3 regions of the Streptomyces sp. NPDC050161 genome follow, and region 3 is predicted to be linked to each of the others. Evidence: riboswitches for the same ligand, from Rfam matches in the RefSeq annotation. Region 3 holds a riboswitch; each other region holds the start of a gene.
What was found. A riboswitch is a leader RNA that binds a small molecule or an ion and turns the genes downstream of it on or off. The one in region 3 is predicted to bind cobalamin.
Positions count from the first base shown of each region.

Region 1: it holds a riboswitch for cobalamin, as region 3 does, so the genes downstream of both, ACIBK8_RS33975 (prenyltransferase/squalene oxidase repeat-containing protein) here and ACIBK8_RS27320 (HoxN/HupN/NixA family nickel/cobalt transporter) in region 3, are expected to answer to the same signal.
Region 2: it holds a riboswitch for cobalamin, as region 3 does, so the genes downstream of both, ACIBK8_RS09450 (CoA-acylating methylmalonate-semialdehyde dehydrogenase) here and ACIBK8_RS27320 (HoxN/HupN/NixA family nickel/cobalt transporter) in region 3, are expected to answer to the same signal.

Region 1 is NZ_JBITJM010000035.1:25,628-33,168, reverse strand. It holds gene ACIBK8_RS34000 (glycosyltransferase family 4 protein) at 1-1,196, opposite strand, end outside; gene ACIBK8_RS33995 (TetR family transcriptional regulator) at 1,436-2,191, shown strand; gene ACIBK8_RS33990 (ferredoxin) at 2,381-2,614, opposite strand; gene ACIBK8_RS33985 (aldehyde dehydrogenase) at 2,614-4,065, opposite strand; gene ACIBK8_RS33980 (MBL fold metallo-hydrolase) at 4,325-5,431, shown strand; cobalamin riboswitch at 5,496-5,663, shown strand; gene ACIBK8_RS33975 (prenyltransferase/squalene oxidase repeat-containing protein) at 5,842-7,110, shown strand; gene ACIBK8_RS33970 (SCO2322 family protein) at 7,110-7,541, shown strand, end outside.
Region 2 is NZ_JBITJM010000004.1:364,685-372,225, forward strand. It holds gene ACIBK8_RS09430 (non-oxidative hydroxyarylic acid decarboxylases subunit D) at 1-86, shown strand, start outside; gene ACIBK8_RS09435 (hypothetical protein) at 120-410, opposite strand; gene ACIBK8_RS09440 (hypothetical protein) at 524-2,032, opposite strand; gene ACIBK8_RS09445 (APC family permease) at 2,320-4,212, shown strand; cobalamin riboswitch at 4,295-4,470, shown strand; gene ACIBK8_RS09450 (CoA-acylating methylmalonate-semialdehyde dehydrogenase) at 4,669-6,168, shown strand; gene ACIBK8_RS09455 (acyl-CoA dehydrogenase family protein) at 6,165-7,319, shown strand; gene ACIBK8_RS09460 (enoyl-CoA hydratase/isomerase family protein) at 7,316-7,541, shown strand, end outside.
Region 3 is NZ_JBITJM010000019.1:134,834-142,374, forward strand. It holds gene ACIBK8_RS27310 (DoxX family protein) at 1-353, shown strand, start outside; gene ACIBK8_RS27315 (VOC family protein) at 420-920, shown strand; gene ACIBK8_RS27320 (HoxN/HupN/NixA family nickel/cobalt transporter) at 1,018-2,163, opposite strand; cobalamin riboswitch at 2,161-2,379, opposite strand; gene ACIBK8_RS27325 (alpha/beta fold hydrolase) at 2,473-3,321, opposite strand; gene ACIBK8_RS27330 (nucleoside/nucleotide kinase family protein) at 3,504-4,166, opposite strand; gene ACIBK8_RS27335 (methyltransferase) at 4,226-5,389, opposite strand; gene ACIBK8_RS27340 (universal stress protein) at 5,769-6,689, shown strand; gene ACIBK8_RS27345 (DedA family protein) at 6,740-7,387, opposite strand.

The DNA.
Region 1 (7,541 bases), on a different contig from region 3:
AGGAGCCGCAGGAGTCCGGCGGCGAGCGCGTCCGCGTCGCCGGGCGGCACCGCGAGGCAGGTCTCCCCGTCGGGCCCCGCGACCTCGGGGATGGCGCCGCCGGTGGTGGCGAGCAGCGGGGTGCCGGTGGCCATGGCTTCGGCGGCCGGAAGTGAGAAGCCCTCGTAGAGCGAGGGGACGCAGGCGATCTGGGCGCCGCGGACCAGGTCGACGAGTGCGGCGTCGCTGATGCCCTTGACGAACTCGATGGCACCTGACAGGCCGTGCCGTTCGATGGCGGCGGCGACCGGGCCGTCGTCGGCGCGCTTGCCGACCACGACGAGATGGGCCTCGGGGTTCTCGGTGCGCACCTTGGCGAGCGCTTCGACGAGGTGGATGAGGCCCTTGAGGGGCACGTCGGCGCTGGAGGTGGTGACGATCCGGCCCGGCACTTCGGGGACGGAGGGGTCGGGCGCGAACAGGTCGGTGTCGGCGCCGATGTGGACGACGTGGATCCGTTCGTCGGGCACGCCGAGGTCGTCGGAGATCTCCTGGCGGGAGGAGCCGGAGACGGTCAGCACGGAGGGCAGCCGACGGGCCACGCGCTTCTGCATGCGGGTGAAGCCGTACCAGCGGCGGACCGATGCGCGGCGCTTGACGCTGTCGGCCGCGGCGAGGTCGAGGCGGCGGTCGACGGTGATGGGGTGGTGGATGGTGGTGACCAGCGGGGCGCCGATGGCGCCGGGGCCGCCGAGCAGGCCGTAGCCGAGCGTCTGGTTGTCGTGCACGACGTCGAACTGGCCGCGGCGGGCGGCGAGATGGCGGCGGGCCCGCAGCGAGAAGGTCAGCGGTTCGGGGAAGCCGCCGGTCCACATCGTGGCGACTTCGAGTGCGTCGATCCAGTCGCGGTACTCGCCGCGTCCCGGGGTGCGGAACGGGTCGGGCTGGCGGTAGAGGTCGAGGCTGGCCAGTTCGGTGAGCGGCACGCCTTCGTCGAGCACGGGGTAGGGCTGGGCGCCGATCACCTCGACGCTGTGGCCGAGGCGGGCGAGTTCGCGCGAGAGGTGGCGTACGTAGACACCCTGCCCGCCGCAGAACGGGTTCCCCTTGTACGTGAGCATCGCGATGCGCAGCGGGCGGTCGCCAGGTGGCTGGGCGGTGGCAGAGAGGGCCTCGGCGGGGCGAGGCGCGGCTGCCTGGACGGCCTCTGCGGTCACGCGCGGCCCCCTTCTCACTGGACTTTCGCCGGAGCGTAACCGCTGGCGGTAATCTAGAACAAGTTTCAGAACTGCTGGGCTACTCATCAGTTCACGGAGCTGCGAATCTACCGGCCGAGGACGGGACGCGAGGAGCCGCATCAGGTGATTCGCGCCACGACCGGAGCCCCTGCCATGCTGTGCCGATCACACCACCGGTACTCACCGCATCGCGGACGGGATGCCACGGAATGGGACATATGACTACGGAATCCAAGGCGGCCAGGCCGGCGCTTCCCGCGAGTCCTCCCCTGACCGAGCGTCAGGAGGCGCGGCGCCGCCGCATCCTGCACACCAGCGCCAGGCTGGCGAGCCGCGGCGGCTTCGACGCCGTCCAGATGCGCGAGGTCGCCGAGTCGTCCGGCGTCGCCCTCGGCACGCTCTACCGCTACTTCCCCTCCAAGGTGCACCTGCTCGTCGCGACCATGCAGGACCAGCTCCAGCACATGCACGAGACGCTGCGCAAGCGCCCGCCGTCGGAGGAGGACCCGGGCGCGCGGGTGGCGCAGACCCTGATGCGGGCGTTCCGCGCCCTCCAGCGCGAGCCGCATCTGGCGGATGCGATGGTGCGCGCCCTGACCTTCGCCGACCGGTCCGTGAGCCCCGAGGTGGACACCGTCTCCCGGCTGACGACCGCGATCATCCTCGACGCGATGGGGCCGCCCGCCGCCCACCGCAGGCCCCAGGGCCCCGGGGGCACCGCCGCCCCCACACCCGCCCAGCTCTCCGCGGTCCGGGTCATCGAGCACACCTGGCACTCGGCCCTGATCACCTGGCTGTCGGGCCGGGCATCGATCGCCCAGGTGAAGATCGACATCGAGACGGTCTGCCGGCTGATCGACCTGACGGCGGCGGGGGCCGCGGATACGGCTTCGGAGGCGACCGGGAAGGCGCCCGCGGCGACGGAGACCGCTCCGAAATCGGCTGCGGCGGCATCGCGGGGCAGGAAGCGTTAACGGAGCGGGGCGTGTCAGCGGCGCAGGACGTGTAACGGAGCAGGGTGCGCCGACGGCAGAGGAAGCGTCAGCGGCAGAGGAAGCGTTAACTCCGCCTCCGCCTCGGGTAGTTGGCCCGCAAGGGGCCCACCCGCCCCCTACGGGACCACTCCCCCCACCCCCTACGGACCCACCCCTCCCGCCCCCCGCTCACTCCTCCGGCGGAAACACCACTTCCCCGCTGTCGGCCAGGGTCAGGGTGATCGCCTCGACGGGGCAGCTCTCGGCCGCCGCCAGGACGTTCTCGGCGGCGTCCGCCTCCGGTGCCACGGGGTGCGACTGCCGGGCCGAGTCCAGCCGGAAGCCGTCCGGCGCCGCCCCCGCGCACATCCCGGACCCGATGCACACGCCCCGGTCCACCTCCACCCGCCAGCGGTCCGCCATCACGCACCCGCCGGCAGGTGGATCATCTTGTGCTCCAGGTACGCGTCGAAGCCCTCGGGGCCGAACTCCCGGCCGATACCGGAGTTCTTGTAGCCGCCGAAAGGCCCGAGCATGTCGATGCTGAAGGTGTTCACCGAGTACGTGCCGGTGCGCACCTGCCGTGCGATGTCGATGCCGCGTTCGGTGTCGGCGGTCCACACCGAGCCGGACAGGCCGTATTCGGAGTCGTTGGCGATGCGGACCGCCTGCGCCTCGTCCTCGTACGGCAGCAGGCAGATGACCGGGCCGAAGATCTCCTCGCGGGCGATCCGCATGGAGTTGCCGACGTCGCCGAAGAGCGTCGGCTCGACGTACCAGCCTGTCGGCTGTCCGGCCGGTTTGCCGCCGCCCGCAAGGACTTTGGCGCCTTCCTGCTGTCCGAGTGCGATGTAGTCGAGGGAGCGCTGCTGCTGGCGGCGGGCGACCAGCGGGCCGAGTTCGGTGGCCGGGTCCAGCGGGTCGCCGATGGTCAGCGCGTCGGCGGCGGCGGCGAACCGTTCGGCGATCTCGTCGTAGCGGGAGCGCGGTGCGAGGATCCGCGTCTGGGCCACGCACGCCTGGCCGTTGATCATCCAGGCGAACGGCACGATGCCGGCGACGGCCGCGTCCAGGTCGGCGTCCGGGAGGATGACGGCGGCGGATTTGCCGCCCAGTTCCAGCGTGACGCGGCTGAGGTTGCGGGCGGCGACCTCCATGACGCGGCGCCCGGCGGCGACCGATCCGGTGAACGACACCTTGTCGACGCCGGGGTGCCCGACGAGGTACTCGCTGACCTCGCGGTCGGCGGGCAGGATCGACAGCACGCCGTCGGGCAGCCCCGCTTCGGTGGCGATCTCGGCGAGCAGGTACGCGTCGAGCGGCGTTTCGGGCGAGACCTTGAGGATCACCGAGCAGCCGGCCAGCAGGGCGGGCGCGAGTTTGGCCGCCGCGGTGAACTGCGGGACGTTCCAGGGGACCACGGCGGCGACCACTCCCGCCGGCTCCCGGCGGATCAGCAGCGGCCCGAGTATGCCGTCGCGGCGTTCCTCGAAGGGGTGGTCGGCGGCGACCTTCAGGGCGGCGTCCCAGACCAGCATCGCGGCGAGCGACTGCACCATGATCCCGGACGTGAGGGGGGTGCCGTTCTCGGCGCTGATGACCTTGGCGATCTCCTCGCTGCGGACCGCGAAGGCGTCCTTGATCCGGGTGATCACCGCGATCCGTTCGTCGAGCGGGGCGTTCGCCCAGACCCCGGAGTCGAAGGAGGTGCGGGCCGCGGTCACCGCGCGGTCGACGTCGGCCCGCGAGGCGTGCGGGACGCGGCCGATGACCTGTTCGGTGTGGGGTGAGACCACCTCGATCGTGTCGCGTCCTGCCGGATCGACCAGCTCACCACCGATGTAGAGCTTTCCGTACTCGACGAGGTCGCTCATCGCTGCCGCCTCCCGCGGATGGGCCGCCTTGGCCGCCTTGGCCGACCGGAACTGCTGCTCCCGCCGGTTCCTGACGCTGCATCAGAAACTGATACCACCTCCCCCGGGAGGAGTCCACGGCGAGGGCCGAATCCCTCCGCGCCGCCCGTAACGGCCGTTCCACGGTCACCAACTCCGGCCCGGCAGAAGGCCACTTCACGCCGCACTGAAACCGGTTCTAGTTATAGTGGGCCGCCTGGCTGCGCCGAAAGGGGACCGGATGACGCAGGTGACCGACCACAGGGGCGGCGTGTGGAGCATCGCCGTCCCCATCCCCGACAACCCGCTCGGGCACACCCTCGTCCACCTCCTGGAGACCGACCGCGGCCCGGTACTCGTCGACACCGGCTGGGACGACCCGGACTCCTGGGACACCCTCGTCGCCGGCGTCGCGGCCTGCGGCTTCGCCGTCCCCGACCTGCACGGCGTCCTGATCACCCACCACCACCCCGACCACCACGGCCTCTCCGCCGCCGTACGGGAGGCGTCCGGCGCCTGGATCGCGATGCACGAGGCGGACACGGACGTGGTCCGCCGCACCCGCGAGGCCGAACCGGGCCGCTGGCTCGACTACCTGACCGCGAAGCTCACCGCGTCCGGCGCCCCCGACGACCACCTGGCGCCGCTGCGCGCGGCCCGCGCCAGGAAGTCCGGCACCCGCGCGCTGCCCGGCCGCAGCCCCGCGCTGCCCGACCGCCCGATCGCCCCCGGCGAGCTGCTCGACCTGCCGGGCCGCAGGCTGCGCGCCCTGTGGACACCGGGCCACACGCCGGGCCACGTCTGCCTGCACCTGGAGGAGGCCCACCCGGGGCAGGCCGCCCCTGGCGCGCCGCAGGGCCCGGCGGACGGCTTCGGGCGGCTGTTCTCCGGCGACCACCTGCTGCCCGGCATCACCCCGCACATCGGCCTGTACGAGGAGCCGGACGACGCGACGGGCACCGGCAATCCCCCTGGCTCCCGGCGCCCCTCCAACTGGGCAGACCCCCTCGGCGACTACCTCGCCTCCCTGGAGCGGGTCGCCCGCCTCGCGCCCGCCGAGGTGCTGCCCGCCCATCAGTACGCGTTCACCGACGCCGCGGGCCGCGCCAGGGAGCTGATCGCGCACCACGAGGAACGGCTCGACGGGATCCACGCCCTGCTCGGCGAACCGCTGACCCTCTGGCAGCTGGCGGTGGCCATGGAGTGGAACCGGCCCTGGGAGCAGATCCCGCACGGCTCCCGGAACATCGCGGTGTCCGAGGCCGAGGCACATCTGCGCCGTCTGGTGAAGCTCGGGCGGGCCGAGCAGCTGCCGGGCGCCGACCCGGTGCGGTTTCGCGCGATGTGACCGGGGCGGCGGCCCGCGGGCCCGGTCCCGGCGGGCCGCCGCTGGCCCTGCCGTGGCGACCGCCCGCTAAAGTGTGCGGATAACTTCATCCGTGCCCGATCGGGGGAAGCCGGTGGAAATCCGGCGCTGACCCGCAACCGTCAGGGCGGGCCCGTCCCGCGCGCCGCAAGCACGCGCGCGCCGCACGGAGCCCGTACGAGCCGGAGCACCCGGTGGGGCACACCAAGGCTCCCGCCACCGGATCCGCCGCCCGCGGCCGGCCGGTGCGCGGCACCGTCGAGGTATACGGAGCTGAGCCCGGTGCCACCGCGTACGGTCACCACGGCCGCCGACGCGGCGGCCGGCCGAGCGTGGCTGCGTAGGGCGTGCCCGACCACCACCGCTGCGAACCGACCGAGAGGCACCGACCGATGGCCCCCATGGCCCCCTCCTTCGCCGTCCTGGCGCGCCGTGTGGCCGCCGCGCTGGCGGCTGCCGCCGTGCTGGGCACCGCCGCCCCGGCCGCGTTCGCCGACTCGCCGCCGCCCGCCCCGAAGAAGCTGCCCGCGGGCCTGTACGGCTCCGGGGACGCGCAGTACGACGGGGTGTGGCGGCAGTCGCTCGCGCTGCTTGCCCAGCACACGGTGGGGGTGCGTCCTGCCGCGTCCGCCGTGGACTGGCTGGCGGGGCAGCAGTGCGCGGACGGCGCCTTCGCCGCGTTCCGCGCGGACCCGGCGAAGGCGTGTGACGCCAAGACGATGCGGGACACCAACCAGACGGCGGCTGCCGTGCAGGCGCTGGCCGCGCTCGGCGGGCACGACGAGGCCGTGCACAAGGCGGTGGGCTGGCTGAAGTCGGTGCAGAACGACGACGGCGGCTGGCCTTCGACGGCCGGTTCGCCGAGCGACGCCAACTCCACGTCCGTGGTGATCGGCGCGCTGACCGCGGCCGGTGAGCGTCCCGAGTCGGTGACGAAGGGCGGCAGGTCTCCGTACGAGGGGCTGCTCACCTTCCGGCTCGGCTGTGACGTGAAGGAGGGCGAGCGGGGCGCGTTCACCTTCCAGCTCAAGGGCGCGGCGGCGAACGCGGACGCGTCGGCGGCCGCGGCGACCGGCGCCCTGGGCAAGGGCTTCGTCGTCGGCCCGGCGGGCAAGGACGCCGGCGCACCTGCGGCGCCGTCCTGCGAGGACGGCGGGAAGGCCGGTGCGGCGGACCGTGAGGAGGCCGCGGAAGGCGCGGACGCCTACCTCGTGGCGCAGCTCGGCAAGAACGGGCAGCACCTGCCGTCCGCGATGCCGGGGGCGGAGAAGCAGCCCGACGTGGGCAACACCGCCGACGCGGTGGTGGCGCTGGCCGCCGGCGGGCACCGCGCGGCGGCCCGCGAACCGCTGGCGTGGCTGGAGAAGAACGGCGCGCCGTGGGCGAAGACGGGCGGCCCTGCGGCGTACGCGCAGCTGGTGTTCGCCGCGCACGCGACCGGCGCCGACCCGCGGGACTTCGGCGGCAAGGACCTGGTCGCGGGGCTCAACGCGACGGGCCCGAAGCCGGCCGGTGACGGGCAGTCCGTGTCGCCCGCCAAGGATCCGAAGGACACCGGGTCGGACGGCGGCTTCAACGTGTGGTGGGTGATCGTGATCGGTCTCGCCGTGGGTGCCGGTATCGGCTTCCTGATCAGCGGCCGACGGAAGCGCGGGCTGTGATGCGGCGTACGCGCCTCGCCTGTGCCCTGCTGCTCGCGGCGGCCGTGACCGGTCTGGGCGCGGGCCCCGCCCAGGCGCAGGAGTACCGCTACTGGTCTTTCTGGGACGGTGACGGCGGGTCCTGGGCGTACGCCACGCAGGGCCCGGCCACGATGCGTCCGGCCGACGGCGCCGTCACCGGTTTCCGCTTCACCGTCAGCACGGACTCGGCCGCCGCGGGCAAGCCACGTCCCGCGGCCGGTTTCAAGGCGCTGTGTGCCGGTACGCCGGCGAAGGACGGCACGAAGCGGGTCGGGGTCGTCATCGATTTCGGTACGGCGGCGGATGCGCCGAAGGGCGAGCAGCCGCCGAAGCCGCGCGAGGAGTGTGCCCGGGTGCCCGATGACGCGTCGGCGGGTGACGCGCTGGCGGCGGTGGCCACGTCTCTCCGG
Region 2 (7,541 bases), on a different contig from region 3:
CCGACCGCTTCACGATGACCCGCGCCGACATCGAAGGCGCCATCGAAGTCCCGGCCGTGCCCCCGTTGCGCGAGCCCACGGGCTGAGCCGTGCGCCGGGCGTCCTTCGGAGCGCCCGCTTCACTGCCCGAAGAGCCGCCGGAGCGCGGGCCCGGCGTCCTCACCGCCGCGGATCGCCTCGACGACGGCCTGATGGAACGTGCGGCTGGCCTCCTCCGACGGGCACGGCACGGGGCTGCCCACCATCGTGAACCAGTCCGCCCCGCCCGTGTACTGCGCCGCCACGTGGGCCTGCCCGTCCGACCACGTCGTGTGCACGGTCAGGTCGCCGTCGATCACGCCGCCCTCCACGGTGCGCACCGCGCCGGGTTGCGCGTGAATCCCGACGGTGGTCCAGGATGCCCAGGTCATGGAACTCCCCCTCGCTGACGGGGGCACCGGCCGGCGGCCGGGCGTGGTTCCTCAAGTCTGGCACCGGCGGCCGTTCGGCGCAGTGCGTCGCCCGGAGGCCGGGCCGCGCACGCTCAGCGCCGGTCCGTACCCGGCGGCAGATACGCGCGCCAGGCCCCGGCGGAACCGGGCAGCCGCGGCAGGTCCACCGGCCGCCAGGCGCGGGCGAAGGGCGGCGGCCCGGCGCCCGCAGGTGCGATCACGGCCACCGGCATCCGGCGCGCGACGGCCTCCAGACCGGCCGGTGTGCTGCTCCTGTCGTGGCCGCCGGTCTGCCGGGAAGCGCAGCCGGCGTAGTACGCGAGGGGCACGGCCTGCTCGCCGCTGAGCGTGCACGGCGCCCGGATCCCGAGCCGGTGCAGCGCCGCGGCGGCCTGCGCGTAGGCACGGCCCGTGGAGCGGCTGCCGGACGCGACACGGCCGAGCACCTGGAACTGCACGCCGAGATGCCCGGCCAGCGCGACGGCGAGCACCGCACCGCACACCGCCCGCCGCACCGGCCGGCCCGCGGCGGTGCACAGGTGCACGACGCAGACCGCGACGGGCAGCGCCAGCAGCGCGTAGACCGGCAGCAGGAACCGGGGCGCGGCATAGCCGATCAGGAACAGGTAGGGGAAGGCCAGGGCCGCCGCCACCGCGCAGGGCAGCACGACGGCCGCCGTCCGGTGCGCCCGGATCCCGGCCCGCACGCCACCGGCCGCGAGCAGCGGCAGCACGCACCACCACACGGCGGTGTACGGAGCGTCCCACGGCACGTCACAGGGCCGGCACAGGGTGTGCCCGGCCAGCGCCCGCACCTGGTCGTCGACGGCGAGCTGCCAGCCGATGCCGCCCTGGATCTCACCGGCCCGGTGCAGCCGCGCGACCGGGCCCCCGTACCGCGTGTACGCCTCCGCGACCCAGGACGCGCCGCCCACCAGCAGCCCGGCCGGGAGCGCGACGACGATCGCCGGGCGGCGCAGGGCGGGCACCAGCAGGACGGCGACGGCGGCGGGCAGGGCCAGCCACAGCCCGTCGGCGGGCCGCATCAGCGTCACCACGGCCACCGACCCGGCCACCCCTGCGGGCGCCGCCCGGTCGCCGGGGCCGCCACAGGCGCGTACCAGGTAGCCGGCAGCGGCCAGCGCCCCCAGGGCGCACCAGAGGTTCGGCATGGCCGCCGAGCCGTAGAACACGGTGGGCCACAGCCCCGCGAACAGGGCCCCGGCGCAGGCGAGTACCGGCGGGGCGAAGACTTTCCGCCACACCCACAGGGCGCCGAACAGGCCGGCCGACGACAGCACGGCGAGGTAGACCCGCAGCGCCGTCGTCGACGTGGTCAGGGCGGCGACCGGTGCCACCAGATAGGAGACGCCGCGGGCCCGGGGCGCGCTGAAGAACGCGGCGGGCGCCTGGTGGCCGACCTGGCTGACGTAGACCGTCTCGTCCCAGCCCAGCTCCGAACCCGGTACCACCACGGCCAGTTGGACCAGGGCGAAGACGACGGCGACCGCGGCCGGCCACGGCGCGGCGCGGGCGGTACGGGAGCGCGCTCCGGCCGGGCCCGCGGGCCGCAGCGGACGCGGCGCCAGGCGTTCGTGCATGGCCGCTCCTCGCCGGGGCCCGGCCGTTCATCGGGTCGTCAGGGAGCCCCACGCTGCCCGAGGCGCGTGGGACGGGCCAGCGCGCGGCTGCCATTGGGAGTAGCCGTGCGCAGGGGAGGGCGCCGGCGGCAGCCGGGTCGCGGGCGCTTTGGGCAGGTCAGGCGCCTGCCGCGCGTCAGGGATGCGTGAAGGCGGCGCCTCATCGCGCCAAGAATCCGCAAGGGGCCGGGTCGCGGCGCCACGGGCGGCACACGCTGGGCCGACCCGCACCGAAGGAGCTCCGCCCGATGTCCGTGCCGACCACCGAGACCGTGCCGCCGCCCGATCCCGACCCGCCGCGACCCGCCCCGCCGTTGCCGCCGCCCGGCGCCGCGGCCGGTACCGAGCCGACGGCCGATCCGGGCGCGCGGCACCGGCTCACCGCGATCACCGGCCTGGCGGCGCTCTCGCTGGACGCGATGGCATCGGTGGCGTACGGGCCCGAGGCCATCGCCCTGGTCCTGGCCGCCGCGGGCGCCCGCGGGCTCGGCTTCACCCTGCCGGTCACCGTCGCGATCGTCGTCCTCCTCGCGGTGCTGGTTGCCTCCTACCGGCAGGTCATCGCCGCGTTCCCGGACGGCGGCGGCAGTTACGCGGTCGCCACCGCCTACCTGGGGCGCCGGGCAGGGCTGGTGGCCGCCGCCTCGCTCGTCCTCGACTACGTGCTCAACGCCGCGGTGGCCGTCACCGCCGGTGTCGCGGCCCTGACCTCCGCCTTTCCCGCCCTGTACGACGACCGCCAGTGGCTGTGCCTGGCCGTGCTCGCGGTCATCACCGCGCTGAACCTGCGCGGGATCGCCGACTCGGCGCGTGCCTTCGTCCTGCCCACCGTCGTCTTCGTCGGCTCGATCCTGGTGCTGATCGTCGTCGGCCTGTTCCGCAGCCACCCGGTGAGCATGGAGTCGGCCGCGGGTCATGCGCCGGTGCTCACCGGCGACGCGGCGTCGGTCGGTGCCCTGCTCCTGCTGAAGGCGTTCGCCTCCGGCTGTTCGGCGCTGACCGGGGTCGAGGCCATCGCCAACGCCGTGCCGTCCTTCCGCGCGCCGGCCGCCCGCCGGGCCCGCCGGGCCGAGGCCGCGCTCGGGGCGTTGCTGGGTGTCATGCTGATCGGCCTGTCGGTGCTGATCTCCCGCTTCTCGCTCCAGCCGGCCGAGGGTGTCACCGTGCTCGCGCAGCTCGCGGACGCGTCGCTGGGGCACCACACCGCCTTCTACATCGTGCAGTTCGCGACCACCGCGCTGCTCGCGCTGTCCGCGAACACGTCCTTCGGCGGGCTGCCGGTGCTGCTGAAGCTGCTCGCGCGTGACCACTACCTGCCGCACGTCTTCGGCCTGCGCGCGGACCGGCAGGTGCACCGGCACGGCGTACTGGCCCTGGCGCTGGTTGCCGCGGGGCTGCTGGTGCTGTCCGGCGGCGACACCCGCACCCTCGTACCGCTCTTCGCGATCGGTGTGTTCGTCGGCTTCACCCTCGCCCAGGCGGGCATGGTCCGCCACTGGCAGCGGGTGCGCGGCCCGCGGTGGGCGGGCAAGGCGGCGCTGAACGGGTTCGGCGCCCTGCTCACCGGCGTCAGCGCCGTCGTCGTCACCGCCACCAAACTCCCCGACGGCGCCTGGCTGATCGTCCTCGCCCTGCCCGCCCTGGTGGCGGTCTTCCTGCTGGTCCGCCGCGCCTACGACCGGATCGGCGAGCGGATCGGCGTCGGCGAAACTCCCGGACTCCCGTGCCGGGAGCGCTCGTTGGTGGTCGTACCGGTCTCCTCGCTGACCCGCCTCACCCGTGACGCGCTGTCCGCAGCCGTCTCGATGGGTGACGAGGTCCACGCCGTGACGGTCGCCCACACCGACGCCGACGACCGGGCGGTGGCCGCGGCGCTGGAGGCGGACTGGGCGCGCTGGAGCCCCGGTGTACCGCTGCTGCGGCTGTACTCCGACCGCCGGGACCTGGGACGCCCCATCGCCGCTTACGTCAGGGACCTGGGGGCCGCCCACCCCACCGCCCGGATCACCGTCCTGATCCCCGAGACCGAACCGGCGCGGCCGTGGCAGCGGCTGCTGCACAACCAGCGCGGCGCGGTGGTCGCCCGTGCCGTACGCCGTGGCACGAACGCGGGGATCTGCCGGTTGCGGCTGCGGAGTTGAGGGACGGTGGCCGTCCGGAAAGAGGGGTGCGGGCCGCCGAGATCACCAAGGGGGGTGGACTTACTAGGACGTCCAACTATATGTTCATGGACAAGCCCGCGGTGCAGGGAAGCCGGTGTGAATCCGGCGCGGTCCCGCCACTGTGACCGGGGAGTTCGTCCTCGCAGGACACGCCACTGACGAGCCAGATGTCGGGAAGGCACGAGGACGGGCGCTGATCCGGGAGTCAGGATACCGGCCGCGGGGTGTTCCGTGTTGTCCACGAGGATGGAGCAGACACGCATGGCACCGGTGCGTACCCACGACCCTGGTGATCCGGCGCACCCGGCGGCACTCCCCGCCCGGTGACGGTTCTTCGCCCCTGCGTTCCAGCTGTTCCGGCGGCGCGCCCACCCGCGCCCGCCGCCGGACCGCGCTGCGCCATCCCCGGATCTCACCTGACGAGAGCAGGCATCCATGGTCCGTGAACTGACCCACTTCATCGGCGGCAAGCACCTCCCGGGAACCTCGGGCGCCCACGCCGACGTGTACGACCCCAACACCGGCCGCGTACAGGCGAGGACGCCGCTGGCCGACCGCGCCGAGACCGAGGCGGCCATCGCCGACGCGGCACGGGCCCAGCAGACGTGGGGCGAATGGAACCCGCAGCGCCGCGCCCGCGTCCTGCTGCGGTTCCTCCAACTCGTCGACGCCGAGAAGGACTCACTCGCCCGGCTGCTGTCATCCGAGCACGGCAAGACCGTCCCCGACGCGCACGGCGACATCCAACGCGGCCTGGAGGTCGTCGAGTTCGCCGCCGGCATACCGCACCTGCTCAAGGGCGAGTTCAGCGACAACGCGGGCAGCGGTATCGACGTCCACTCGCTGCGCCGCCCGCTCGGCGTCACCGCCGGTATCACCCCGTTCAACTTCCCCGCGATGATCCCGCTCTGGAAGGCAGCCCCGGCGATCGCCTGCGGCAACTCCTTCGTGCTCAAGCCGTCCGAACGCGACCCGTCCGTACCGCTGCGGCTCGCCGAACTCTTCCTGGAGGCGGGCCTGCCGCCCGGCGTGCTCAACGTCGTCAACGGCGGCAAGGAGGCGGTGGACACCCTCGTGCAGGACCCGCGCGTCCAGGCGCTCGGCTTCGTCGGCTCCACGCCCGTCGCCGCGCACCTCTATGCCGCTGCCGCCGCGCAGGGCAAGCGCGCCCAGTGCTTCGGCGGCGCCAAGAACCACCTGATCGTGATGCCGGACGCGGACCTCGACCAGGCCGTCGAGGCGCTGATAGGCGCCGGATTCGGCTCCGCGGGGGAGCGCTGCATGGCGATCTCCGTCGCCGTGCCGGTGGGGGAGGAGACCGCCGACGCGCTGGTCGCCCGGCTCAGGGAACGGATCGCCTCCCTGCGCATCGGAACATCCGACGACCCGGACGCCGACTTCGGCCCGCTGGTCTGCAAGGAAGCCGTCGACCGGGTCCGCGAATACGTCGCGTCCGGCGTCCAGGAAGGCGCCGAACTCGTCGTCGACGGGCGGGACTTCAGCCTCCCGGGGCACGAGAACGGCTTCTTCGCCGGTGCCTCGCTCTTCGACCGCGTCACCCCGGCCATGCGGATCTACCAGGAAGAGATCTTCGGACCCGTCCTGTCCGTCGTACGCGCCGCCGACTACGAGGAGGCGCTGCGGCTCCCCACCGAGCACCCCTACGGCAACGGCGTCGCGATCTTCACCAGGGACGGCGACACCGCGCGGGACTTCACCCGCCGGGTGGAGACCGGCATGATTGGGGTCAACGTCCCCATCCCGGTGCCCGTCGCCTACCACACCTTCGGCGGCTGGAAGCGCTCCGGATTCGGCGACCTCAACCAGCACGGGCCGGACGCCATCCGCTTCTACACCCGCACCAAGACCGTCACCTCGCGCTGGCCGTCAGGGGTCAAGGAAAGCGCGAACTTCACCCTGCCGACCATGGGATGAGCGCCGTGACGACCTCCCTGACCGCAGACCAACTCGCCCTCCACCAGGTCACCCTGGACTTCGCTGCGGAACACCTCGCCCCGCACGCCGTCGCCTGGGACCAGGACAAGCACTTCCCGCTCGACGTCATCGGCAAGGCGGCCGGACTCGGGCTCGGCGGTGTCTACGTCCGCGAGGAATCCGGCGGCTCCGGGCTCTCCCGCGCCGACGGCGTCCTGATCTTCGAAGCGCTGGCCACCGGCTGCCCCTCCATCGCCGGCTACCTCTCCATCCACAACATGGTCGCCTGGATGATCGACCACTACGGTGACGCGGCCCAGCGCGCCGGCCGACTGCCAGGACTCCTCTCCCTCGACGAACCGGCCAGCTACTGCCTGACAGAACCCGGCGCGGGCTCCGACGCCGCAGCCCTGCGCACCCGCGCCGTACCCGACGGCGACGGCTATGTGCTGACCGGCGTGAAACAGTTCATCTCCGGCGCCGGCGCCTCCCACCTCTACCTCGTGATGGCCCGCACCGGAGGCGAAGGACCCCGCGGCATCTCCGCCTTCCTCGTCGAACGGGACGACCCCGGCCTGTCGTTCGGGCCCAACGAGAAGAAGATGGGCTGGAACGCCCAGCCGACCCGCCAGGTGATCCTCGACGGTGTCAGGCTGCCCGCGGGCCGCAGGCTCGGCGCGGAGGGCGACGGCTTCCGGATCGCCATGAACGGCCTCAACGGCGGCCGGCTCGGCATCGCGGCCTGCTCGCTCGGCGGCGCCCAGAGCGCCCTGGACCGCAGCCTGACCCACCTCGCGGACCGGGAGGCGTTCGGCGCGCGACTGCTGGACGCGCAGGCGCTCCAGTTCCGGCTCGCCGACATGGCGACCGAGCTGTCGGCGGCCCGCGCCCTGCTGCACCAGGCCGCGCAGGCGCTGGACCGCGGCGACGCACAGGCGCCCCAACTGTGCGCGATGGCCAAGCGGTTCGCCACCGACACCGGCTACGCCGTCGCCGACCGCGCCCTCCAACTGCACGGCGGATACGGCTACTTGGCCGAGTACGGCATCGAGAAGATCGTCCGGGACCTCCGCGTCCACCAAATCCTGGAAGGAACCAACGAGATCATGCGCCTCATCGTGGCCCGCGGCCTGACAGGGGCCGCCCGATGACCCGCGGCACCCACCCGGACGACACCGTCCTGCTGCACACCCAAGGGCGCGCCGGATACCTCGTACTCAACCGCCCCAAGGCCCTCAACTCCCTCACCCACGACATGGTCGGCCGCATCGACGACGCCCTCACCACCTGGGAGAAGGACCCGGCGATCGAAACCGTCGTGATCAGCGGCGCCGGTGACCGCGGCCTGTGCGCGGGCGGCGACATCCGCGCCA
Region 3 (7,541 bases):
CGAGCGGCTACCCGGCGGGCCACGCCATGGCGGTGGTGGCCGGGCTGACCGAGACGCTGGGCGGGCTCGGGCTGGTCCTCGGGCTCCTCACCCCGCTCGCGGCAGCCGCGCTGGTCGGCACGATGATCAACGCGCTGGCCGTCAAGTGGGGCGGCGGCTTCTTCGCCCCCAAGGGCGTCGAGTACGAACTGCTGCTGGCCGCCGGCGCGGCTGCCCTCGCCCTGACCGGCCCCGGCCGGTACGCCGTCGACCGCCTGCTGCCGGTCCTGAAGTCGCACCGCCTGCTGTACGGCGTTGCCGCGCTGGTGCTGGCCGTGGTCGTCGCCGGAATCATGCTGCTGGTCCGCGACTAGCGGCGGCTGCCGGCCCTGGGCCGGTGTCCGTACGTGGCGGGAAACCGGGAGGAGAAGGAGGGGCCGATGTCTGTACGTCGCCTCAATCATGCGGTGCTCTACGTCCGCGAGTTGGCCAGGTCCGTGGCGTTCTACGGGGAGACCCTGGGGCTCACGACGGCCGACGAGGTGCCGGGCCGCGCGGCCTTCCTGGCCGCGCCCGGCTCGCTCAACGATCACGATCTCGGCCTCTTCGCGGTGGGCGCCGAGGCGCCGGGTCCTGAGGTCGGACGGGTGGGGCTCTACCACCTGGCCTGGGAGGTCGGCACCCTGGGCGATCTGGTCGCGGCGGAGGAACGGCTTGCCGCCCGCGGCGCGCTGGTCGGCTCCAGCGATCACCTCGTGTCCAAGTCGCTGTACGCCAAGGACCCGGACGGCAACGAGTTCGAGGTGATGTGGCGGGTGCCCCGCGAGGACTGGCCTGGCCCCGACGAGCCGGACCGGCTGCGCCCGCTCGACCTCGCCGCGGCGCTCCGTCGCTGGGGCCCGGACCGGGAAACGGGCGCGGCGGCGGGCACCGCCACCTGAGATACGCGTACGGGGGCGGGGTGCGGCACGACTGCCGACGGTGCCGGGGCTGCCGACCGGGCCTCGCGGGACGGGGCCGCGGCCGGCAGCTGACTCGTCAGGTCCGAGTCGCCGCGCGGTCCGCCCAGCGCTTTTCGACGCCGGAGAGCCGCCAGTACGCCAGCGCCGCCGCCCAGACGACCACGAACAGGCCGACGATGATGAAGCCGACGTTGTCCAGGTCGAGGCCGGAGATCCAGCCGGTGACGCCGTCGGTGAGGCCGAGCTTGTCGTGCAGGACGGTCACCAGCTCGATGGTGCCGATGAAGAAGGCCACGGCGATCGAGAGGCCGGTGATGGTGAGGTTGTAGTAGACCTTGCGCACCGGATTGGCGAACGCCCACTGGTAGGCGAAGTTCATGAACGTGCCGTCGAGGGTGTCGAACAGGCTCATTCCGGCGGCGAACAGCAGCGGCAGGCACAGGATGGCGTACCAGGGCAGACCGGCCGCGGCGCCGCTGCCCGCCATCACCATCAGCGTCACCTCGGTCGCGGTGTCGAACCCGAGGCCGAAGAGGAAGCCCAGCGGGAACATCTGGCCGGGCCGGGAGATGGACCGGGTGAACCGTCCCAGGAAGCGGTTCATGAACCCGCGGGAATCCAGCCGCGCTGCCAGCTCCGCCTCGTCGAACCTGCCCTCGCGCATACCGCGGAAGACCCGCCAGATACCGGCGAGCGCGATGAGGTTGAGCGCGGCGATGAGGTAGAGGAAGCTGCCGGACACGGTGGTGCCGACGGTGCCGAGTACCTGGTGGGCGCGCGAATCGTCGTTGAGCAGGGTGCCGGCGAGCTGGGCGCCGCCGGCCACCAGTGCCGCCATCGCGACGACGACGCTGGAGTGTCCCAGGGCGAACCAGAAGCCCACCGAGACGGGACGTTTGCCGTCGGCCATCAGCTTGCGTGTGGTGTTGTCGATCGCCGCGATGTGGTCGGCGTCGAAGGCGTGCCGCATGCCGAGGGTGTAGGCGGTGATACCGAGGCCGACGCCGAAGACCTGGCTGCCGACCGTGTAGTGGTACGGGACGACCAGGAGGAAGAGCACGCCGAAGGCGACGACGTGCAGGGCGGCTATGACGGCCATCAGCCCTGCGGTACGGACGGTGTCCTGCCGGCGCCAGCGGAACTCCGGGGCCGGGGCAGGGGTATGCGGGGGATCGGTGGACAGGGCCATACGGCGGTCACGCTCCAGCACCTCGTGGATCACTTCGTGAGATGCCGTGGCCGGTCTCCTGGCTTACGGGTGCACGCGTCCGGGCCCGGCCTTCCCGGCCGCGGGCTGCGGTCAGTGGCCCGGCACGTGCGGCGGAGCGCGCGTGCCGAAGGGGTCGGAAACTCCCGATCACAGTGGCGAGGGCCGCTCCGGGCTGGGGCCTTCGGCCCTTCACCGGTCTTCCCGAGCACCACGGCCCGGCCACTCTAACGGAGCTTCCCGGCGGCCTCCATGAGCCTGTTTGTGCTGGTTGATGGGCCTGTGAGGGTGTGTGGGGCCTCCGGTGAGGGTGGCGTGAAAGGGTCAGTACGGCAGCGAGGAGAGGAAGCCGTGCAGGGCGTGGTCGAAGGCGGCCCTGTTCTCAAGGTTGACCATGTGGCCCGCGCCGGGTATCCGGATCCGCTGGGCGCCCGGCACGGTCAGGGCGATCGTATGGGCGTTGGCGGAGATGTCCGTGCTGTCGAGGTCACCGTCGAGGACGGCGGTCGGCACCCGGATGTCGGCGAGACGGTCGGCGGCCCCGACCTCGACGGGCAGGCCGGCGCCCATCGCGTCGGCGTGCACCTCGGCGTTGGCCTGGGCCGAGGCGCGGAGCCGTTCGCGCAACGCGGCGTCCACCGCGGCCGGTTCGCGGTGCGGGCCGTCCACCCACATCCGCAGGAAGTGCTCGACGTAGCGCTCCGCGGCGTCCGGTTCGCCCATCGCGGCCACCTGTTCCTTGATGTGCGCGAGGAGGAACGGGTCGGTGAAGGGGCGACCGCTGACGCCGGGGGAGGCCAGGGCCAGGGCCGCGACCCGTTCGGGGTGGGCCAGCGCGGTGTCGAGGGCGATGCGGGCGCCGTGGGAGAGGCCGACCAGGACGGCGCGGGGCACCGCGAGCGCGTCGAGCAGGGCCCGCAGGTCGTCGTGGTTGGACCAGTCGCCGGTCACGGACGAGGAGAGGCCGTGGCCCCGGAGGTCGTAGCGGATCGCGCGCAGGCCGGAGTTGACGAGCCAGGCGAACTGCTCGTCCCACATGCGCTGGTCGAGCATGCCGCCGTGCAGCAGGACCACGGCGGGGCCCGTGCCGGCCGCCTCGTAGAACAGCTCGCCGTCGTCGACCGGCACGGTGCCGTTCTCGATGTCGGCCCATGTGCTGATTCCCTGGGTCATGCTCCCTGCCATCCTTCGTCTGAACTCATCGGGCGTATCCGCTGTGCCGGAACCGTCTGAACTGCCGGAACTGCCGCGTCCCTTCGATGCAACGTGCGGATCGCGCGCGAGGTGCCGGAATTCCTCGCCCAGTCGAAAAGAGGGGGTTCCCCCCTACAAAAGCGGGGGCCTTCCCGTACCGGTCAGGTGCCATCCGGGCGCGGGGCCGCCCCCGGCGTGAAGGTGACGACGAGGTCGGCGCGCTCCCGAGTGGCCGCCACCAGGCGGGCGTTGGCCTCGTCCGACGTCTGCACGAACCGCTCCGCGGCGGCCCGCGGCCTGCCGAACCGTTCGTGGCGGTCGACCAGCCGCCGTACCCGCTCCGTGCCGTCCAGGTCCACGTACCAGACCTCGTCGAGCAGCGCGCGGGCGCGGGCCCACGGATGTGCGTCGACGAGCAGGTAGTTGCCTTCGGTGATGACGAGCGGGAGATGCGGCGGGACGGCGATGCTGCCGGCCACGGGCTCCTCGATGCGGCGGTCGAAGGCGGGCGCGTAGACGACGGTGCCGGGGGCGGGGGAGCGCAGGCGGGCGAGCAGCGCCGCGTAGCCGTCGGGGTCGAAGGTGTCGGGCGCGCCCTTGCGGTGGGTGCGGCCGAGGCGGCGCAGTTCGGACTCGGCGAGGTGGAAGCCGTCCATGGGGACCAGCGCCGCCTGCCCGGCCAGCCGCGTCACCAGGTGGGCGGCGAGGGTGGACTTGCCGGCCCCCGGTGGCCCCGTGATGCCCAGGATGCGGCGCCGCCCGGGTGCCGCGGATGCGGCGAGCCGGCGGGCGCGGGCCAGGAGGTGCGGTGGGTCCGTGTCCATGGTTGCTCCCTCGTGCCGGTGCGGGTGCGGCGGCCCCGGTGCGGCGGGTCGGCGGGGTGTCAGTGCGTGGCCGTCAGCCGCCACAGGGAGGTGACCTCGGCGGCGCGGGCCACGTGGAGCGGGTCGGATGTGTCGCGGGCGCGCGGGTGGCGCGGGGTGACGTCGAGCCGGTCCACGACCTCCAGGCCGGCCGACGCGAAGGCGGCGGTGAGTTCGGAGCGTGGCCGCAGGCCGAGGTGTTCGGCCAGGTCGGACAGGATCAGCCAGCCCTCGCCGCCCGGTGTGAGGTGCTCCGCCAGGCCGTTCAGGAAGCCGCGCAGCATCCGGCTGCCCGGGTCGTACACGGCGTACTCGATGGGTGTGGTCGGTTTCGCCGGCACCCAGGGCGGGTTGCAGACCACCAGCGGAGCGCGGCCTTCCGGGAACAGGTCGGCCTCGACCACCGTCACCTGGCCCGCCACACCGAGCCGTTCGGTGTTCTCGCGGGCGCAGGCGAGCGCGCGCGGGTCCTGGTCGGTGGCCACCACCCGGCGCACGCCCCGGCGCGCGAGTACGGAGGCGAGGACGCCGGTGCCGGTGCCGATGTCGAAGGCCAGGTCCTGCGCGGGCAGCGGCGCGGCGGCCACGAGGTCGACGTACTCGCCGCGGGCGGGCGAGAAGACGCCGTAGTGCGGGTGGATCCGGTCACCGCCGAGCGCCGGGATCTCGACTCCCTTTTTGCGCCATTCGTACGCGCCGATCAGGCCGAGGAGTTCCCGGAGGGAGACCACGGACGCGGTGCGGTGCGGGCCGGGTTGTGCGGGGGCGTCGGCAGGCGGCGGGCCGTACGCCTGGGCGCAGGCCGCGCGGACGTCGGGGGCGCGGTGCAGCGGTACCGCGTGCGTCGCGTCGAGGGGGATCAGCAGCATGCCCAGGATGCGGGCGCGCTGGTTCTGCGCCGCGCGGTGCTGGTGGAACGCCTGCGCCGGGTCGTCGGGGAGCGTCTTGCGCGGGCGGCGGTCGATGCGGCGGGTCAGCGCCGTCAGCAGCTGCCTGGCGTTGTGGAAATCGCCGCGCCAGAGGAGTGCGGTGCCCTCGCAGGCGAGCTTGTACGCGGCGTCGGCCTTCATCCGGTCGTCCGCGATCATGATCCGGCGGGGCGGTGGCGCGCCGTTTTCGGAGCGCCAACGGGCGGAGCGGGCCTCGTCGGCCTCGGTCCATTCGACGACCGGCGGTGCATTCACCGAAATGTGCCTCGTGTCAGTGGTTCGGACCCCTGCCAGGGCGCCGCCGCTCAGCCGTGGCGCTGCGGGGCCGCCGATGGCGCCGGGCGCGCTCCCCGGGCGGCGCGGGTCGGCGCGGTCTGCGGGAGCGGTACGGCGGGGTGGTGACGGTCGACTTTACTCCGTGCGCGGGGCGGCCCCGGGCGGGCGGCCGGTGACCGGCGGGCAGCCGGGACTTTCGCCCCGTGCCGATGGCCGTACGCGCGGGGCAGGATGAAGGCAGCTGATCTTGATGTTCCGCGCGGCACGGGCCGGACCCGTCGGCCCTGCCCTGCCGTGCGGTGCATCGGCCACGGCGGCACACCGCGCCGTGGATCCCGTCGTTCGTATGGAGGCGCACATGGACACCCTTCCCGTCATCGTCGCTGTGGACGGGTCCGCCGACAGTGAGCGGGCGCTGCGCTGGGCGGTCGATGCGGCCCGGCTGCGGGGCGCGGTGTTGCAGGTGGTGCACGTCTGGCCGTACGCCACGGCCGAGCGGGCCGCGGCGGCCGAGGCCGACCCGGTGCTGGCGGAGCTGCGGACGAAGCTGGCGGCTGAGGAGAGCCGCGGGGCCGGGCTGCCGGAGATCGAGTTCCACGGCCTCGCGGGGCTGCCTGACACCGTGCTGCCCGAGCTGGGCGCCGAGGCCAGGCTGCTGGTGCTCGGCTCGCGCGGTCGCGGCGGCTTCGCCAGCCTGCTGCTCGGCTCCAACGGCCTGGCGTCGGCCGCCCACGCCGCCTGCCCGGTCGTCGTCGTCCCGCGCCCGGACCGCGACCGCACCCGGCGGGCGGACGAGGTCACGGCGGCGCCGCCCGGCACCCCGCAGGTCGCGCTCGGCGTGGACGCCTCGTCGGACGAGCCCGGCGCGATCGGCTTCGCCTTCGCCGAGGCCAGCCGCCGCGGCGCCCGCCTGAAGGTGCTCTCCGGCTACACCTGGCCGATGCTGATGCCGCCCGCCTTCGAGTTCGCGGCGGCGTACGAGGCCACGCAGCAGGACTACGCGGACGCGCTCGGCAAGCAGCTGACGGAGGTGCTCGCGCCGCACCGTGACCGGTATCCGGAGGTCGACGTCGAGGTGGTCCTCCAGGAGGAGAGCGCGGCCGGGCTGCTGGTGGAGGCGTCGCAGGAGAGCGATCTGGTGGTCGTGGCCCGGCATCGCCGCAGGCTGCCGGTGGGGCCGCGGCTCGGCTCGGTGGCGCATGCGGTGCTGCTGCACGCGGTCTGCCCGATCGCCGTGGTGCCGGTGGACCAGGACGGGGCGGCGCAGGGCGCTTCGTAGCGCACGCGGCGACGGCGGCCCGGCCACCCGGCCCGGCCGCCGTCGGGGGCTCAGTGCGCGGGGCGCCGCTCCGGCCTGCGCATCAGGAAGGCGGCGGCGGACCCGGCGATGAAGAGCGCGCAGACGGACAGGCCGGTGCTGATCCAGGACGTGCCGAGCCACTGCCCGCCGAAGTAGCCCAGGCTCACGCTGTACGCGGCCCACGCCAGACCGGCCAGCGCGGACCAGGGCAGGAACTCGCGCACCGTACGGTGTGCGACACCCGCGCCCAGACTGACCACCGAGCGGCCCGCCGGTGCGAAGCGGGCCAGGACGACGATGCCGCCGCCGCCCCGGTTGAGCGCCGTGCCGAGGCGTTGCTGCGCGGCGGTCAGGCGGCGGGAGCGGCCGATGGCGCGGTCGAAGCGGTCGCCGCCGCGCCAGGCCAGCCGGTAGGCGACCATGTCGCCGAGCACCGATGCCGAGGCGGCGCACAGCACCAGCGAGAACATCTCGGCCAGGTGTGTTCCGGCGCTCACGGACGCGCCCACCGCGCTGACCGCGCCCGCCGCGGTGCCGGTGCCCGCGGCGGCGGTGGCCGCGGTGATCACCAGGACCCCGCTGGGCAGGATCGGGACGAAGACGTCGAGAACGACCGAGAGGGTGACGATCACGTACACCCAGGGGGTGCCACTGAGGTGCCCCAGGCTTTCCAACAACGCGCCACTCCCGGTCCGGACCCCGCCGCGACGTCGCATGGGGCGGCAGGGGCGGCTGTACAGCCATACAGCGTACGCCTGTGCTCTGCCCGGTTCTGTCCCAGGGGGACAGATGTTGTACGTGTCACGCACACTTCGCGTTCATTGATGACCG